DNA from 4 places in the Pseudomonas sp. 9Ag genome. Region 3 is predicted to be linked to each of the others. Evidence: predicted binding sites of a transcription regulator. Region 3 holds the regulator's gene; each other region holds the start of a gene.

The links. The regulator sigma-54, encoded in region 3, starts transcription at its own class of promoters, with help from an activator protein. The targets are predictions, from matches to a motif close to ANTGGCATNNANNTTGCTNT.
Region 1: the regulator sigma-54 is predicted to act here: its motif matches at 577-596, upstream of nirB (nitrite reductase large subunit NirB).
Region 2: the regulator sigma-54 is predicted to act here: its motif matches at 1,355-1,374, upstream of ALTERO38_RS07250 (circularly permuted type 2 ATP-grasp protein).
Region 4: the regulator sigma-54 is predicted to act here: its motif matches at 876-895, upstream of fliD (flagellar filament capping protein FliD).

What each region holds. Positions count from the first base shown of each region.
Region 1 is NZ_LR733836.1:1,782,487-1,784,677, forward strand. Features, by position in the region: gene ALTERO38_RS07800 (esterase-like activity of phytase family protein) at 1-43, opposite strand, end outside; gene nirB (nitrite reductase large subunit NirB) at 820-2,191, shown strand, end outside.
Region 2 is NZ_LR733836.1:1,639,059-1,641,249, forward strand. Features, by position in the region: gene ALTERO38_RS07250 (circularly permuted type 2 ATP-grasp protein) at 1-1,321, opposite strand, end outside; gene amt (ammonium transporter) at 1,671-2,191, opposite strand, start outside.
Region 3 is NZ_LR733836.1:678,958-681,148, reverse strand. Features, by position in the region: gene lptB (LPS export ABC transporter ATP-binding protein) at 1-144, shown strand, start outside; gene ALTERO38_RS03085 (RNA polymerase factor sigma-54) at 290-1,807, shown strand; gene hpf (ribosome hibernation-promoting factor, HPF/YfiA family) at 1,886-2,191, shown strand, end outside.
Region 4 is NZ_LR733836.1:4,198,820-4,201,010, reverse strand. Features, by position in the region: gene flgM (flagellar biosynthesis anti-sigma factor FlgM) at 1-107, shown strand, start outside; gene flgN (flagellar protein FlgN) at 104-544, shown strand; gene fliD (flagellar filament capping protein FliD) at 919-2,191, shown strand, end outside.

The DNA of each region.
Region 1 (2,191 bases), 1.1 Mb from region 3:
TCGCAGCGACAAGCGCCACGACCAGCGGCTTCGAGATACGCATGGGTCAGTGTCTCCATCCGGTCGGAGCCGGCGCCGTGCGATATGCGCGGCACTCTGGCACCGGAGAATCACCTTAAAAAGTCACTGTGTCAGGAATATGGCTATAGCTGAAAAATAGCCAAACGGTCGGCGGCACCCAAAAAAACACGGATCATCAGCCACTCAACATCCGCTCAGCCCGTCCTGTCGGTGCTGCGCACTACGCAGCGACCCGGGAGTGCCACTAAAGCCGCGCTCGCGCTTAAAGCGCGAGGCGTCAGCAATGCAAGGTCCACAGTGCAACTGTGATCGTCGTCGCCGGCGTCTGGAGCCGAACGCTGATGAACCGAGGCATCAACGGCGCCTGACGTGGACCAAAGGTCCAACACCGGTTTGATAATGCCCTCAAATGGGGACCCTCAGGCGTTGCCGCACCATTGCAGCTCATGCAGACGCCCCATTTGGCTCTATGGCCCTGTGACAGCGACGCTAATCACACGTCTCAACGCCCCACCTACTCAAGGGCTCTGCCCCACCAGACAGTGCACGGGCTGCAATGGCACGCAACCTGCTATGGCCTATGCAACGCCTGCCGATTGATTCGGCAGTGCATCCCGGGGTCAGCGTAGACCCTCAGCCGTAAACGGCACGGGACGGGTGCAGCGGGCAACGTCGCTCGAACATCACCCCACAACACTCAAATTCCAGGCAAAGGCGCCTGGAGCTGCTCGACAGCTCCAGGCGCCTTTTTTGTTTTTGTACGACGACACCGCACGCGGTGTCGACGGAGGAACCGGCATGAACGCAATCGTCACCCCGCTCAAAAGTGAAACGCTGGTCGTCATCGGCAACGGGATGGTGGGTCACCACTGCGTGGAGCAGCTGGTCGAGCGCGGCGCGCTGGGCCAGTACCAGATCCATGTGTATGGCGAAGAGCGCCAGCGCGCCTATGACCGCGTTCATCTCTCCGAGTACTTCGGGGGTCGCGATGCCGACTCCCTGGCCATGTGCGAAGCCGACTACTACGCCACTCACGGCGTGCACATCCATCTCGGCGTGCAAGTGCTGGAGATCGACCGCGAGCGCAAGGAAGTGGTCACCGCCGAAGGCCGCCAGGCTTACGACAAGCTGATTCTGGCCACCGGCTCCTACCCGTTCGTGCCACCGATACCCGGTGCCGAAGGCAACTCACGCCTGGTCTACCGCACCCTGGATGACCTCGATGCCATCCGTGCTGCGGCCAGCAATGCCAAGCGAGGCGTCGTAGTCGGTGGTGGGCTGCTCGGCCTGGAAGCCGCCAACGCACTTAAGTCGCTCGGCCTCGAAGCCCATGTGGTCGAGTTCGCGCCGCGCCTGATGCCCGTTCAGCTGGACGAGGAAGGCGGCGCCGCACTCAAGGCTCGCATCGAGGCGCTGGGCGTTGGCGTGCATCTGTCACGCGCTACGCAGGAAATCGTCATCGGCGAAGAATACGCCTACCGGATGAACTTCCAGGACGGTGCTGATGGTAGAAGTCAGTATCTGGAAACGGACCTTATCGTTTTCTCTGCCGGTATCCGCCCGCAGGATGCCTTGGGCCGCAGCGCCGAGCTGGAGATCGCGCCGCGCGGCGGTGTGGTGATCGACACCGACTACCGCACCAGCGACCCCTCGATCTTTGCCATCGGTGAGTGTGCGTCCTGGAACGGTATGGTCTTCGGCCTGGTCGCCCCCGGCTACACCATGGCACGCAACCTGGCTGCCCTGCTTTGCGGCGAACCGCACCAGCCGTTCAGCGGCGCTGACATGTCGACCAAACTCAAGCTGCTCGGCGTCGATGTCGGTTCCATTGGCGACGCCCATGCCGCCACGCCTGGCGCCAAGAGCTACCGTTTTATCGATGAGGCCAATGCCAGCTATCGGCGTCTGGTGCTATCGGAGGACGGCAAACGCGTCATCGGCGCCGTGCTAATTGGTGACAACAGCTACTACGACACCTTGCTGCAATACGCGCAGAACGGCATCAAGCTCCCGGCCGACCCGTCCAGCCTGATCCTGCCGCTGTCCGATGGCGCGCCGACGCTGGGTGCGGACGCCCTCCCCGATACCGCCACACTCTGCTCCTGCCATAACGTCACCAAGGGTGCGGTGTGCTGCCAGGTCGACGCCGGCATCACCGACCTTGGCGAAC
Region 2 (2,191 bases), 960 kb from region 3:
GGCCGCCAGGGACCAACCGTGTCTCGCGACCGCTCAAGACGAACGGACGCAGGTCGATGTGCCGAGGCGCGATGCCGTTTTCCACGAACGTTGGGCACGTCGACAGGCAGAGGGTCGGCTGAGCGATATAGGCGCTGGGATTGACCTTGATGCGGGCACGAAACATCTCGATCTCGGCAGCGCTCGCGGCCGGTCCGACCAGCATGCCGTAACCGCCAGACCCCTGTGTTTCCTTGACGACAAGATCCTTCAGGTTCGCCAGTACATGAGAGAGATCGGCCGGCTTTCGGCATTGCCAGGTCGGCACGTTGGCCAGAATCGGCTCCTCATCCAAATAGAAGCGGATCATGTCGGGCACGAATGGATACACCGACTTGTCATCGGCAACGCCGGTGCCGATGGCATTGGCCAGGACCAGATTGCCCGCCCGATAGGCCGACAGCAGACCCGGCACGCCCAGTGAAGAGTCGGGGTTGAAGGCCAGCGGATCCATGTACGCATCGTCGAGGCGACGGTAAATGACATCGACTTTGCGAGCTCCGGAGGTGGTGCGCATGTACAGGCATTCATCACGAACAAACATGTCCGCACCTTCGACCAGCTCCACGCCCATCTCGCGGGCAAGAAAGGCATGCTCGAAATACGCACTGTTATAGCGGCCCGGCGTCATCACCACTACACACGGATTATCCAGAGGACTGGCGTTCTTCAGTGTCTCCAACAGCAGGTTGGGATAATGGTTGATCGGAGCAATGCGCTGGGCTGAAAACAGCTCAGGAAACAGCCGCATCATCATCTTGCGATCTTCCAGCATGTAGCTGACGCCGCTTGGCGTGCGCAGATTGTCTTCCAGTACGTAGTAGGTCCCGTCACCGTCGCGAACGAGGTCGACGCCTGCGATGTGTGCATAGAGGTTGCGGTGCAAATCCAGGCCCTGCATGGCCGGCTGATAACCTTCGTTGGCCAGGACCTGCTCTGCTGGAACCAGTCCCGCCTTGATGATGCGCTGGTCTCGGTAAAGATCGGCAAGAAACATGTTGAGCGCCTGCACCCGCTGAATGCAGCCCCGCTCCACGACTCGCCACTCGCTCATGGGGATCGAGCGAGGAATGGTGTCGAACGGCAGAAGACGCTCGGTGCCTTGGTCATCTCCATAAAGGGTGAAGGTTATCCCGGCACGGTGAAACAGGAGGTCGGCCTCGCGCCTCCTTTGCGCGAGCAGCTCGGGTGGCGTATCGGAAAGCCAGGTCGAGAACGCTTGGTAGTGCGAGCGGCATTTGCCCTGCGCATCGTACATCTCATCGTAAAAAACGCGGTCCATGCGGAGCCCTCGAACAGAAACCTGCCCAACAGCAGTGCAAACTACGCGCCACGCGGTATAGCCCCACTGATTACGATGACATTGGGCTGTGGATCAGCGCAGTCCGCACCGTTACTGAGCATTCTGAACGGGGCTGGGAACGCGACGCTCCGTTTTGAGACATGGCTCACGATTTTGAAGGCGTTGGCTCTGCGAAATGCTTCGGCATTACGAATGCCTGCAAAGACGCCGGCGCCATCAGACAGCAATGCGGCAACAGCCCGACTTCCGACCTATCACTACGAAAACAATCGGAAGCGAGCAGCGCTCAAACAGCGATGTGCGTCGCCACGTCAGCCGACGCTGCCCTTCAGCGCGGCATCATCCGCACCCCGGACAGTTCGGACAGCGGTCCCGGCCGGCCCAGGTGATAGCCCTGCACGTAGTCGACGCCGATCTCCTGCAGGCACTCGAGAATGGCCGCCGACTCGACGAACTCCGCCACCGTGCTCAGCCCCATTTCGTGGCCGATGTTGTTGATCGAAGCCACCATGGCTCGTGCAATCGGGTCCTGGTCAATGTCGCGTACGAAACTGCCATCGATCTTCAGATAGTCCACTGGCAAGGTCTTCAGATAGCCAAAGGACGACAAACCGGAGCCGAAGTCATCCAGCGCGAAGCTGCAGCCGACCGCCTTGAGCCTCTTCATGAAAGTCATCGCGCGGCTAAGGTTGGCGATTGCTGCGGTTTCGGTGATCTCGAAACAGAGGCAATTGGGGGGGATCCGGTGACGCTCGATGGCTGACAGGACGAATTCGAGAAAGCCCTCCTCCCCCAGCGAGGTTGCCGACAGGTTGATCGAATAATGCCCGAGCGACGCACCGGGGCGAC
Region 3 (2,191 bases):
CACAACGTCCGCGAAACTCTGGATATCTGTGAAACCGCCTATATCGTGAATGACGGCCAGTTGATCGCCGAGGGCGATGCAGAGACCATCCTCGCCAACCAACTGGTGAAGGAAGTCTATCTGGGGCACGAATTCCGACTTTGATAGCGGTTTTTTCTGCTCTACGCAGCTACAGGGCTAGGCAAAGGCTTCGTTGCCAGGCATATAATTTGCTTACATCGGCGCGCGGCGCCAGCGAAATCGGAACAGGCGCGGTTGCGCCGGCAAACAAGGTTCGAAGTCCTCTGCCATGAAACCATCGCTAGTCCTGAAGATGGGCCAGCAGCTGACGATGACACCGCAGCTGCAACAAGCCATACGATTGCTCCAGCTATCCACACTCGATCTTCAGCAGGAGATTCAGGAGGCGCTGGATTCCAACCCCATGCTCGAGCGCGAAGAAGACGGAGAAGATTTCGATAACTCCGACCCGATGGCCGAGTCGATCGAAAAGAAAAGCGAAAGCCCGACAACCGACTCGCCCGAGCACAACGAGCCCGATAATCATTACGAGGAGCCCATCAACACGGTGGAGAACCTCGAGGACGGCGATTGGGGCGATCGTATCCCTAACGAGCTTCCAGTCGACACCGCCTGGGAAGACATCTACCAAACCAGCGCCAGCAGCCTGCCGAGCAACGACGATGATGAATGGGATTTCACTACCCGCACATCATCAGGGGAAAGCCTGCAAAGCCACTTGCTCTGGCAGCTCAACCTCGCACCGATGAGCGACACCGACCGTCTCATAGCAGCCACCCTGATCGACTGCATCAACCCCCAGGGTTATCTCGACGAGACGCTCGAGGAAGTCCTCGAGTCGTTTGACCCGGAACTTGAAATCGAACTCGATGAGGTCGAAGTGGTGCTGCGCCGCATCCAGCAGTTCGAGCCCGCTGGCATCGGCGCGCGCGACTTGCGCGAATGCCTGCTGCTGCAGCTTCGCCAGCTCCCCGAGCGTACCGAGTGGCTAAGCGAAGCGGTGCGCTTGGTCAGCGATCACCTGGATACTCTTGGCGCGCGCGACTACAGCCTGCTGATGCGTCGCATGAAGCTCAAAGAAGACGAGCTGCGCCAGATCATCGACTTGATCCAGACCCTCAACCCGCGCCCAGGCTCGCAGATCGAAGCAGGCGAGCCTGAGTATGTCGTGCCTGACGTAATCGTGCGCAAGCACAATGGCCGCTGGTTGGTCGAACTGAATCAGGAGGCGATGCCGCGCCTGCGGGTGAACGCTCAGTATGCCGGGTTCGTCAAACGTGCCGACTCGAGCGCCGACAACACCTTCATGCGCAACCAGCTTCAAGAAGCCCGCTGGTTCATCAAAAGCCTGCTCAGCCGCAACGAAACGCTGATGAAAGTGGCCACCCAGATCGTCGAACACCAGCGTGGCTTTTTCGAACATGGCGACGAAGCCATGAAACCACTGGTGTTGCACGATATCGCCGAAGCGGTGGGCATGCATGAGTCGACGATCTCACGGGTCACCACGCAGAAGTTCATGCACACGCCCCGCGGTATCTACGAACTCAAATACTTCTTCTCGAGCCATGTGAGCACTGCTGAAGGTGGCGAGTGCTCGTCCACCGCCATTCGCGCAATCATCAAGAAACTGGTGGCCGCGGAAAACCAGAAAAAGCCATTGAGCGACAGCAAGATCGCTGGTCTACTGGAGGCACAAGGGATTCAAGTTGCGCGCCGCACCGTAGCCAAGTACCGCGAGTCACTCGGGATCGCCCCCTCAAGCGAGCGCAAGCGGTTGATGTAGCACCAGGCGACCTGGTGGATTTGTTCCGGCGACGGGTGTTCAGCCCGTCAATTCGCACGTGGCAATAGGAGATGCAGTATGCAAGTCAACATCACTGGCCTTCACCTTGAAATCACTGAAGCCCTGCGTGACTACGTCGAGGAGAAATTCGAGCGGATAGAACGCCATTTCGACCGCATCATTGCCGTACAAGTCATCCTTCAAGTCGAAAAACTCAGGCAAAAGGCCGAGGCCACGCTGCACGTAGCGGGGCGAGAGGTCGTTGCCAATGCCGAGCATGAGGATATGTACGCAGCAATCGACTTGCTTGCCGACAAACTCGATCGGCAATTGATCAAACATAAAGAAAAGCAGCTCGACCACCATCAGGGCGCCCTGGCTCGC
Region 4 (2,191 bases), 3.5 Mb from region 3:
ACCGGGTGGCGGCCATCAAGCAAGCGCTGCAGCGCGGCGAGATCTCTACCGACGTGGGTGATCTGGCCAGCAGCATGCTCAGCTACCACCGCGGAAACGATGCGTGAGCCAGCGCGATAAGCTGCTGGCAGTCGTCGATGACGATCTCCAGCAGGATTGCGGCGATTACCTCGCCTTGCGCGAGCTGATGCAGGCGCTCTACGGACGTCTGCTCGAGCGCGACGTGCCGGAGATCGACCGCATCAACCTGCAGATCACCGTGCGTGTCGAAGCCATCGCCGCGCGCGCCCAGCGACGCAGCAAGGTGCTCGCGGCTTTCGGTCTGGAAACCTCGGGTGTTGGCATGCGCCGCCTGCTGTCCAGCTGCACGGGTGAGCGCGGTGACTCCCTTCAGCAGCATTGGCGGCAAGTCGGTGATCTCGCTGTGCAATGTCAGCAATTCAACGAGCACAACGGCAAGCTGCTCGCCATGCATCACGACATTCTTCAGCAGCTGCTCGCCGGTGGGCAGGATGCGCGGCTGTATTCGCCGCAGGCCTATTGAGGCGCAAAGACATTCGTCCGCGCTTCTGCGGATTCTCAGCTCCCGTTAGTGGCTTCAGCCACAGCTCCCTTCAGCCGTACGCCACTGCGATCCACACCACGACAGCGTGTAAGAGGCGCCTTGCCGCGACAGGCCTATCGTCGCCATCAAGGAATTAATCCTTTTCGGTTTGGCCTTTAACTACCTCACTGTTGACGTCGCCTTTACAGACAGATGCTCCGCCCGCGTCGAGGCGGAAACGGCACTTCCCCGTTTCCTGGTCCTGTCACGTTGCGGAAGCCTTTTTTCTGCATGCCGTTTGCTGGAAGGCCCATATCGCGGGCGTTTCAGACCTGGCATGCAATCTGCTCTAGAAACAACAAGAGGGGATGGTGATGGCTATAAATTCCGATTACGTACAGCAGATGTCGACGCAGTTGGCGACTTACGAAGTTCAGTCGTCGCTGGATCGGCTTAACCGCAACGAGTCCCGCTACAAGGCCCAGCGTGAAGCGCTGAATTCGCTGCGCACGTCGATGACGACCTTCAAGTCCGCCATCACCAAGCTCAACAGCAGCACATCGAGCATGTTGACCAACAGTGCAACCTTCAGTCAGGAGGGTTATGCCACGGCTAGCGTGGGCACTACCGCAACGGCCGGTACCTATGACTTTTTCGTCGAGCGCCTGGCCAGCAAGCAGCAGGTCGCGGTACAGGGCTTGGTCGATGGCAGCCTGAGCGGCACCCTGACGCTGAATGCCCAATCGTTCGACCTCAGCCAGTACGCCACGCTTGGCGATGCCGCCACGGCGATCAACGACGCCGGTCTCGGTGTGCAAGCGACCCTGGTGCGCAGCAACGGCGCGGTCAGTCTGGTCGTCAGCAGTGAGCAAACCGGCGCTGCCAATGCATTCAGCCTCACGATGACAGGCAACGCTGCCGCGACCACGACCGCGCTATCGACTGCCCAGGACGCGATGGTTCGTATGGGTGGCAGCTATGGCGCGGGCGGCATCGAGCTGACCAGCGCCAGCAACACCTTTACCGACGTCATCGACGGCGTAAGCCTGACCGTGAGCAAGACGCATGCGGCGACCGACACCCCGCTGACCGTCACGGTGGGCCAGGACAAAGCTGGCACACAGGCCAAGGCGCAGACATTCATCGACGCCTTCAACGCCCTGATGACCAGTTTCGATTCGCTGACCGCCAGCGGCAGCGATAGCGCCAAACGCGGCGCACTGGCCGGCGATTCCAGCGTGCGTTCCATCGAAAGCCGCCTCAACAGCCTGTTGCGTGCCGACTTCGGCGGCAAGAGCCTGATCGAATTCGGCATCAGCGCCGACCGTAACGGCAAGCTGACGATCGATGCCAAGCGTTTCGAGGCCGCCGTCGCCAACGATCCTGCGGGCTTCGAGGAGCTGTTCACCGGCACCGACAAGCTGCTGGAGAGCATGGACAAGACTGTCGCCAGCTACACCAGCAGCACCAACGGCCTGCTGAAGAACCGCATGGACACGCTGGACATGAGCCTGCGCCGCATCGACGAGCAGTTCGAGACGCTCCAGCAGCAGTACGACACCCATTACAGCCGCTACCTGCGGCAGTTCACCAGCATGATGCAGACCATGCAGAGCATGGAGCAGACCAGCGGAATGTTCTCGATGC